Regions from separate parts of the Paenibacillus sp. CH40 genome, predicted to be linked through region 2. Evidence: riboswitches for the same ligand, from Rfam matches in the RefSeq annotation. Region 2 holds a riboswitch; the other holds the start of a gene.
What was found. Region 2 has a riboswitch for cyclic di-GMP ahead of NLX73_RS14960 (glycosyl hydrolase). Riboswitches for the same ligand answer to the same signal wherever they lie in the genome.

Region 1: it holds a riboswitch for cyclic di-GMP, as region 2 does, so the genes downstream of both, NLX73_RS17805 (collagen binding domain-containing protein) here and NLX73_RS14960 (glycosyl hydrolase) in region 2, are expected to answer to the same signal.

The regions. Positions count from the first base shown of each region.
Region 1 covers NZ_JANAVQ010000006.1:30,501-35,537, reverse strand. Annotated here, with positions in the region: gene NLX73_RS17815 (DUF445 domain-containing protein) at 1-998, opposite strand, end outside; gene NLX73_RS17810 (AraC family transcriptional regulator) at 1,592-2,473, shown strand; cyclic di-GMP riboswitch class I at 2,524-2,604, shown strand; gene NLX73_RS17805 (collagen binding domain-containing protein) at 2,829-5,037, shown strand, end outside.
Region 2 covers NZ_JANAVQ010000004.1:361,865-366,901, forward strand. Annotated here, with positions in the region: gene NLX73_RS14955 (PD-(D/E)XK nuclease family protein) at 1-1,135, opposite strand, end outside; gene NLX73_RS14960 (glycosyl hydrolase) at 1,184-2,752, opposite strand; cyclic di-GMP riboswitch class I at 2,767-2,847, opposite strand; gene NLX73_RS14965 (sugar phosphate nucleotidyltransferase) at 3,005-4,381, opposite strand.

The sequences.
Region 1 (5,037 bases), on a different contig from region 2:
GTCAGCATCCGATCCAATAGCGGTAAAATATAGGTCTGCACATAGCTTCCGTCTTCCATGTAGTCCAATAAGCGTATACGCAGCTCTTCCATTTTGCCCAGCACTGACGCATCGCCTTCCCAGGCTTCAACAAGGCTATCCTTCCAGCCGTTCAACCCTTCCTGAACCGTATCTTTCGTCGCCAATCGGGTCACCTGTGTTTTCAGACCATCCAGCACAGCCTGACGGCGCGGGTGCTCTTCCCTTTGCAGTTCTGCTACCTGATCCAGCAGGAAATGACGAATCATTTCACCCATACGCTCTTCGTTCAGATAGCCGAGGAATGCGTTCAAAGCAAATTGCATCAGCCCGCTCACCTGCAAACCACTGACAGCCTGCATCCCTAAGGTGCCCAGCGTATAACCCGTTTCGGGTCGCAAAAGCCAGGACTCGGCTTGCTCCAGCGTGTAATCCAGTGCGCGGCGATCATAGCCCTTCTCGCTGGTCTGATGAGCAAGCGCCTCCAGCAGCGGTCCGGCGTCAAAGTCAGTCATCTGCCGCTTCAGCTCGGCCACGATGACCGGAGCCAATTCCGCGAGCGGGAGGGACTGGACAAGCCGCTTGGCAAGAACATCTATGGATGCCGCCGCCTCCGGCGTGCGCAATCCTTTTTCCACACCGCCCAGCACCAAATCGGCCAAACGGATATCTGCAATTTTAGACGCGATGCTGTCTTTGTTTAGCAGGTTATTTTCCACCGTACTCACCAATGCATTCGTGAGCTTGTCCCTATTTTTAGGAAGCAGCGCGGTGTGTGGTATCGGAATGCCTAGCGGATGACGGAACAAAGCAGTGACAGCGAACCAGTCTGCCAGTCCCCCTACAAGTCCTGCCTCAAAAGCTCCGGCTAACAAACGAGCCCAGCCATATTGCTGGAAGGGCAATGTGGCTGCAAAGCCTGCCCCTAGAATAACGAGCGACCAAGCCGCTGCGGTTTTCGTATTTTTTGGTTTTCCCATCCTGTAATCCTCCAAACTGACTGTCGAGTAAGTAAAGCACTATACCTGTATTACCCATCATATCATTGCCGGTGTCATTTCCAAAGTTGAAAGCACTTGAGATGAAACGCGCAAGGGCACTTTTTGCGTAATTTTTTATGCATATATCTCTCTTTTTTACATTCATGTTTGTGAACAAAATCACAGCACTGGGCCCAAACTCTTATTTTCAATAATAAGCCTTACGAACCATTTTATCAGAACCAAGTCCCATTTTTTTTAAACCGAAAGGAGAAGTGAACAAGAAAGTTGAATGGGCATAAGATACCTTTTTTCAGTACCATGTTGGTATTTGACCTCAGAAAGGATTTGAATCCATGATAACCCCAGATTCTTTCAACAGCATTCGACTTTTTCGTATGGATTACCAGGTTATATATCCATAAAAAGTGATACTCCCATAAAATTCAAACACATATTTTGCTATATAGACATATTTGATGTGATAAAATAAACTTTTATAAATAGGGAATCATGTTTAATCAGTCATTATATATTGGTAATTCAAACCAAGATATGCTAGATAAAATTGCTTTTTTGTAAAGGAATTGAATATGACAACAGACCAAAAAAACAACGTGGGCCTCTGGAATGGCGATCCGGTCGTTATTGTACGCACTCCCTCCGCTTTTGCCAAGCAATCCCTTTTATATATCCAGGAATTAGGCTACTTCCAAAAAACTTCTGCTTTTACGATGGAAAGGAAAGAACTTGCCTCTTTTTTGCTTGTCTTTACGTTGTCTGGTAAGGGAGAATTACTGTACCGGGGCAAGAAATATATCATAAAACCTCAAGATTTGTTCTTTGTTAATTGCGAGGAATATGTTCAATACAGCACCTCCAGTCATGAATCCTGGGAGTTTATCAGCCTGTACCTGTATGGCAATCTGATTGAAAATTTTTACGAACAATTTGCCAAGCATAATAAACCGGTCATTTCCATGCATAATCCGCATATTATATTGGATAAGCTCCATGCTCTGATTTGTGGGCAGTCTGACAGAAGTCTTTCCGCTGAGCTACTAACGTCCAGGCTCATTGGTGAAATACTAACGTGCATTTTGCAACATCCCTATGATCATCCGTGTGTGAATGCTGAAACCCTGAGCGAAGTACGCCGGGTACAGCAATATTTGGATCAGTCCTACTGTGAGCGAATAACACTGGACTCGCTGGCAGATATGTTTGAATTAAACAAGTTTAATCTGGCTAAAAATTTCAAAAAGCAGATCGGTTTCTCTCCGATTGATTATCTCATTAATGTCCGTATCACAGCCGCTCAAAGCTGGCTTAAAACCAGTGACATGTCCATTGTGGATATCGCAAGGTACGTAGGGATTCCCAATACGAGCCATTTTATTAACCTATTCAAGGAGCATGTAGGAGAAACACCTCATTCCTTCCGCAAAAAATGGGGGAACCGTTCAAAGTTGTAAATGAGAGGTTACATGAAATCAGTTTGATAGATGATAGACGCACAAGCTATTCAAGTTAATGGCAAAACTGTCGAAAGGCAGTGACGCAAAACTATAGGGCCTTCCTTTCCAGATGGCAGCCAGCTACCAGATGAACGAGCTTTTTATTATGTCTTTTTTACATAGATCCATCACAAATTGCTTTACCTCTCTCGAAGAAAGCCCTGATCGCTATGATCAGGGCTTTTTTTCTATTGGGATAGTCATGTCAGCCTAGCATGCTGAATATACTAATTTCGAACTAGGAGGAGGGAAGGAAAAAACATAACCGCCGAAGCATTGCCATATTACGATGAATAGGAGAATCACTTGGAGCATGAGAACAAAAATAAATGTAATGATCATTGCCTTATTGCTCATTGTCCAAAGCTTTTTCAGCGTAACGCTGGCTTACGCAGATGCTCCAGCCCCAGAACTGCCGCAGAGTGCTGTATCCGATCCTAACCATACCGTTACGGATGCTGTATACGTTGTCCCAAACCTTGAACCTCCTAGGGAGATTCCTTCAAACACGGTTCCCTTCGTTCAAGGAGCAACCAGTTCAAAGTCTCAACATGATGCAGCTCCGCAGAGCATATTAACGAAGTTGAGCCTGACCGACGAAGCAGGGCGTGTCATTGATGCGGTATATAGTCCAGACAGCCAATTCGACATCGGATCAGCCATCCAACTAGGCTATGAATGGGAGCTTCCTGACAATACCTATAAGTCAGGGGACACCTTCACCTTTCATTTACCAGAACAGTTTGTCATCTACACTGATATCTCATCTCCACTAGTCACTACCGACGGAACCGTGGGATACTTCACAGTAGATCGTCAGGGCAAGGTGATCATGACCTTTAACCAATATGTAGAGAATCATTCCAATGTCAGCGGCAAACTGCAAATCAAAACCGAGTTTACGAAAGAGATGATGAAAGGCAGTACAGAGATCATCATTGCGATTCCGATCAAAGGCGGGGTACAAACGGTCATCGTGAATGTAAAACCCCAGTCAGGGCCAACCCTAAGCAAACAAGGGAAAATAGCTGGCACCAATCAGATTGACTGGACCATTGATGTGAACAAACAGCTAAACACCGTAAAGCATGCCCTCATCACCGATCCAATTCCTTCAGGGTTGGAACTCAGAAGAGACTCTATCCGGCTCTATCATCTACAAGTCAATATCGACGGCTCGACCGTTGTTCGAGACCTAGTGAATGCAAGTGAATATGCCATTGAAGCAGATCAAGCCAGGACAGGGTTTGTGATTCGTTTTCAAGACGATAGCATTAACACGGCCTATCAGATTCAATATTCCACGCGTATTATTGGCGATGAAACTCGTTTCTCCAACACAGCAACGCTTTCAGGAGATGCGATAGAGAACGTTGTTGCTACCGCTACTGTTCAGGTGGAACGTGGTGAATTTTTGTCCAAAAAGGTTGAAAAATATGATCATTCCACACAAACACTCTCGTGGGCCATAAGATATAACTTCAGCGAGACAAAAATTCCCGAAGCCAAAGCTCTTTTAATTGATCATTTCAATAAAACTCAAGAATTGCTGCCCGGTTCTTTGAAAGTATTTAAGGGAAACACACTGGAAGAGCTCCCATCGTGGGCGTATACTGTCATCCCAGTTGATTATCCGGACCGCAACGGCTTCAAACTTCAATTCAACTTCGACGTAGATTCAGCCTATACCATCCGATACCAGACTCAAGCCAGAGGCCGTGTCTATGATAATGGAAAAGTTACAAACATCATAACCTCAGATGGAACCCAGAAGATCGTATCGACGGAAATCATAAGCGGAGTTATGACTAAAATGTATGACACACCCAATTACAACACCAAAATCATACCTTGGGTGATTACCATCAATACAGACTTGTACATCATGAAAAATATTGTCATTCAGGATGTGTTTCCAAACGGGGGCTTGGCCTTGTTACCGGACACCCTGAAAATTCAAAGTGTTGACGGAACAACGGAGCTACGTGCACCCACGGATTATGAGCTGATTCCGCTATCACAGGACTATAAACAAGGATTTACGCTCATTTTTCATAAAGCCATTCAGAAGGCTTATACAATCAAGTATTCAACTACCTATAATAATGACTGGAAAACGGATACGACGAAGCCCGAGTTTCGTAATAAATCGCATATAGAATACCAGTTTGAAGACGGGGAAAGATCATCGCAAGAAGTGGAGTGCCCGATCTGGCCGGACTTTATGACACAACGAAACGGTGCCAAGCAAGGAAGCTATAATGCGACCTCCAAGCTCATTACCTGGGATATTAAAGCTAACTACAATCGCAAGATCCTGAATCACGCGGAAGTGAGAGACCCCTTGTTGCAAGGTCAGAAGTTACTGCCCGCCTCCGTAAAAGTATACGATATGACCTTGCTGGGATGGTGGGATGGCGTACAAAAAGGGGCTGAAATCCCAGCAGATCAATACACCATTATTCCTCCCTCCCAGCAAAATGGTAATGAAATGCGTATCCAGTTCAAAAATAAGATACAGA
Region 2 (5,037 bases):
GCGGTGCCAATTGCTTGCCTTCTGTATTCAACCACTTGGCCACAGCCAGGTTTACCGCCTTGGAGCGATTAAATAATCCAGGTTCGTTATCTACTTCATAATATTGAAGATAAGAACCGTATTTTTTTACATAATCGCGCAACTTTTGCTTGGCTGTCTCTGGCAGAGAACCATCTTTTTGCAGCTTAATATCACCTGTATATAAATACAAAGCAGACGATTGCATATTATACTGCTTTAACGTTTGATAGTAATCATCCACGTCTGTACATGCCTTGCCCACATTACTGGCACAGGTGACCCTCATGACGTTGCCACTATAAGCAATTCCCAGCCATTTGAGAACGTATGGTAAATGCTTAACTGCACCCTGATCATAATAAAATTCTTTATTGTTCACATTTGTTCCGGTCAGTATATATTTACCGTGTACCGGTTCGGTCGCAGGTGAAGCTAACGTCTCCAAGCTCAAGTCATCCCAGGTCCACCACACATTTTTATCTTCTGCAGAGGAGCAGTATAGGCAGCGCGCTGTCTTTAGCTTGAGTACGTTAACACCGCTTTGCAATTGCTCTTTGGGTATATACAGCTCGTAGTTGCTTTTGTAATTATATGCACTGCCCGTACCGGAAACCCCAGCGATTTGAATGATACCGGACAGCTGATAATTTGAAAATACAGCCATTTGCGGAACAGCTTTGCCCGCATCCAAAATCCGTACACGGAATATCACTCCATTGGGAGGAACTTGATCCAGCTTATACTGGAGCGACAGTTCAGGATTCGTGGACGCATTCAAGCCGGGAGGAATATCTCCACTGCTGAGCAATACCGGGGCCGCTGTATTCTCTGCTATGGACGTTGCAGACGATATTCCTTTAGCCGACGATTCGGTAGAAGCAGAGGCTGTAGGAATGTTGATATTGTCTCTACCAATCACTCCTCTAAATTCCGCTGAAGAATCATCCCTCTGTCCCAGCTTCCATACTGGACTGGCTGCCGCTACTTTATCCGTCGGCAGTTCTACGCTCCTTGAAGGCGTGTAAATCAACCAAGCGATCAGCGCTATAGCTACGACCCCCAGCAGCCCGGATAATACTGGCGTATACCTGTGGGTCAACCATTTTTTCATCATATGATCCACCCTCTCTCCTCAAAATTTTTGACCGGGAAAGAGAATCTATTAAGGAAGAAACAAAGCGTTACCGGGAATCACCGCTTTCGCTTCATGCTGACTTTCCCACATCAGACGTGCCATTGCGTCACCATATTCATCATAGTATTCAACTTTTAAATCTACCATTTTACCTGCTTGCAAGGTGATACTGCCCTTGCGCTCTGTCCAGCTTTGCTTAAACCAGCTATCAATAATCAGCTTGCCGTCTACCCATACCCGGATTCCATCATCAGATATCGTTGTAAACGTATAGGTCTCACTATATTGTGGCTTCATTTTACCTGTCCAGCGAACGGAGAACCGATCAGCGTTCACCCTTGCATCAGCTGTGGCAGCACGCCAGTTATAGTCCAGCTTGCTATCTGTACGGGTCAAAGCAGCACTACCATCCAGATTCATGTTGTTAAAATATTCACCCCGCAGCCCGTTCGCATAAACCATATCCGGAACAGAAGGAGGAGCCGGGATAGGCTCGCTTTGCCCCTCGTCCGGTAGGGTTGGTACATCTGTCCCGGGTTGTTGAACTGCTGCCAATCCATTTTTCACATCATCTCGCGTCAAGCTCCTCGAATCATTCATATAATCCTGAATTTGATCCGTTGTGTTATTCTCGGTCAGCATCTTTCCCCAAGTCATGGAATACACCCATTTGGGCTGAGCCTGTAATACCTCGGAGCTGGGCATCTCACCGTGTTCCCCAATGGCAATCGGCTTATCCCCTGCCAACCCGAGCAGACCTTCATAATGACTTTGTTCAAAATCATTGTTGTAAATGTCTACAGCCAAAATGTCTACTTTGTCATCCCCCGGATATTTAGGGGTATACGGGAAGGTATACGAATTAGGAGCATTCGGGCTCCATACCCACAGCAGATTGTCTAGTTGATGTGTGTTTACAAAACGGTCATACATGATATTCCATAGCTGATTGAAATTAGTTTTGTTTCCCCACCAGAACCAGTCACCATTCATTTCGTGATAAGGTCTCCATAAAACCGGAACACCCGCATCACGAAGCTGCTTTAGCGATACAGCGACCTTATCCAGATCGGCAATGAGGAGGTTATACTGCGCAGTGCCTGGCGTCACGTATTTATTGAACTCCGTCTGACTTACTTTCGCCTGCACATTGGCCCAAGTCAGTGGTCTACCCGGCAGCGCTTCATGAAAAGTCATCGTCACAATGCCTCCGGATCTGCTCCAGCGGATCGCGCTATCGACAACATTTTTACGTTGTGCTGCTTCCGAAGCGGCAGATTGACCTGAGATGGCTCCCATCTCATAGCCGTGCACACCCACATACGCCTGACTGATTTTTTGGACCTTGTTACTTAATTCATCCGGACTCTCCAAATAATCATGCTGACCGGTGATTATTTTTTTCCCCGAGATGCTGAGTAAATAGCTGTATAGTTCACGGGCCTGAGTAGAAGCGTCCGAATTAACAGGTTGTAATGCAGCGGCATTCGCCACAGACAGAGATTCACCAAAACCGACGGGCAACAAAGAAAAAAGCATAACTACGGGGAGTGCATGACGTATCAGTCGATACAGAGGAATAAAATTGAATCTCACTTTTTGCTCTTCCTTTCGGTAGCCAGGCTGCCATCCCTACGGAAGGCCCTTTAGCTTTGCGTACCTGCCTTTCGACAGGGCTGCGTTTATCGTTGGAAGGAGTTTGGATTCCTTCTTACCCTAAGTATCGACTTTCTTTTGCCAAAATTTAATAGGACATGTTCATGGATTTACAGGTTTTCGCTCATTTTCGACATTTCGGGCTATAAACGTTCGTCAATTCGTCTCTTTTTTTCATTTTAACGAAAAAATTTATGAAATAAATTGGTGACGGGAAATTTCATTCCAATCCATACAAAAGCGGACAATATCCTCTTCAACCAATTCAGAACCAGTCTGCACCTCAATAAAATCCACATCGGTCACAGCCAAAATGCTATGCTTCGTTCCTTCAGGAATGCGAACTACATCACCAGCTTTTACTTTGTGCAGCTTCTCATTCAAAATAATTTCCGCTTCACCGCTAATAATGGTCCAAATTTCACTCCGTTTGAAATGAAGCTGATAGCTGATATTTTTGCCTTTCCGTACGCGGATTCGTTTGGTCAATACCTCGTTACCCTCGTCATACTTGACATAATCCACAACCCGATACTGCCCCCAACGACGTTCTTCATACATTGGACGCTGATCATGAGCCTTGAGCACTTCCTTAATGCGAGGACTTTCAGCCTTATTGGTCACAAGAATACCATCCGGGCTAGCGGCTACAATCAGATCATTCGTTCCAATGATCGCCACAGGAATGTCTAACTCGTTAATAAGACTCGTATTGACGCAATCCTCCGTTACTACACCTCTGCCCACTTGTTGATTAGACATTTCTTCTGTGAGCGTATTCCAGGTGCCCAAATCCTTCCAAAAACCATCATACGGAAGAACTACGATATCCTTTTCCTTCTCGACTACTTCATAGTCAAAGCTGATTTTTTCCAGAGATGCGTATTGCTTTTGCATTTCTTCATAATTCAGCGGCAACCCCTTGGATGCCAAGATATCCAGCAAATAACTTAATTTGAATGCAAAAACCCCGCAGTTCCATAGAGCATTGCGTTCAATCAGACGCTCCGCCTGCTCCCGGTCGGGTTTCTCTTGAAAATGGCTCACTTCGCGGTAGCCAGTGCTACCTTGGGTGGCATCGTTTTTCGGAATAATGTAACCATATTTCTCTGAAGGATAGGAAGGGACAACCCCGATTAAAGCAAGCTTGCCTTCACTCTCCTGGAGTGTATGTTCCAGCTGGGCTACGGAAGCGAAGAAAGCATCCTCAACATAAGGATCTACAGGCAATATAGCTATAATTTCATCAGGGGAAACACCAGCAATGGAATATAGATAAGTCGCTGTCAGCGCAATCGCAGGAAAGGTGTCTCTGCGTTCCGGCTCAACAATGATGCGCGTATTCGGGCCGACCTGACTCTGGATCATTTCGACCTGTGCTCTCCCTGTCGCAATAAACGAGGATTCTGATAATCCGTTGTCTCCCAATTGTCTCCATACCCGCTGTACCATGGATTCCGAAATCCCCTCCGGGCTCTCCAGTACCTTCAAAAATTGTTTGGAACGGGAATCGTTGGACAAAGGCCATAATCTTTTACCGGAACCACCAGACAAAAGTACGAGCTTCATAACTCTCCACTTCCTCTCTATATTGGTTGGATGATCGTTCTGAATGATGAGTAGCCCGCTACGGGCTGGATTTAATCTTATGATCGCTGTTGACGTGGGATTCTTTGGATTGTATAAGACATTTAAATGTAAGAATACCACGTCAAAGGCGAACGCTCCGCTTCTCCAGATTCAAATCCATCCCTGCGCTACTCAAAAATGCATCATGCCGATCATACCGTTTATTGCAAAAGGCACGACCGGACATTATTAAGTCCGGTCAGCCTGTAAGACGTTCGAGAACTCAGAGCTTGCCCGCTGTGCTTGCAAGCTTCAAGTAATCGAGGTTTCGTAACACCTTGCCCAGATTGCCTTCGGCAACCGCAATGGCGTACTTGATCGGAAGGAGCGGCTTCAACCGCGCCGCTCCTTCCGATACGCCCTTCCTACTCCCCCCCCATAAGGTGGAAATTTAAAAACTGTGACTCCACGGCGAAAAGCAGCTGAGCGGGCAGAATTGTTCTGAAGAAGCGTCAGCGTTTGCCTTTATCCCCGGATTTTAACCTTTGAATGTTTTATATAATCCAGAAAATCCGGGGGTAACAGCAATCGGAAGAACAATCTGCACGCGTAGCGCCTTCAGCGCCTCCAACACCGCCACAGTCACTTTTTAATCT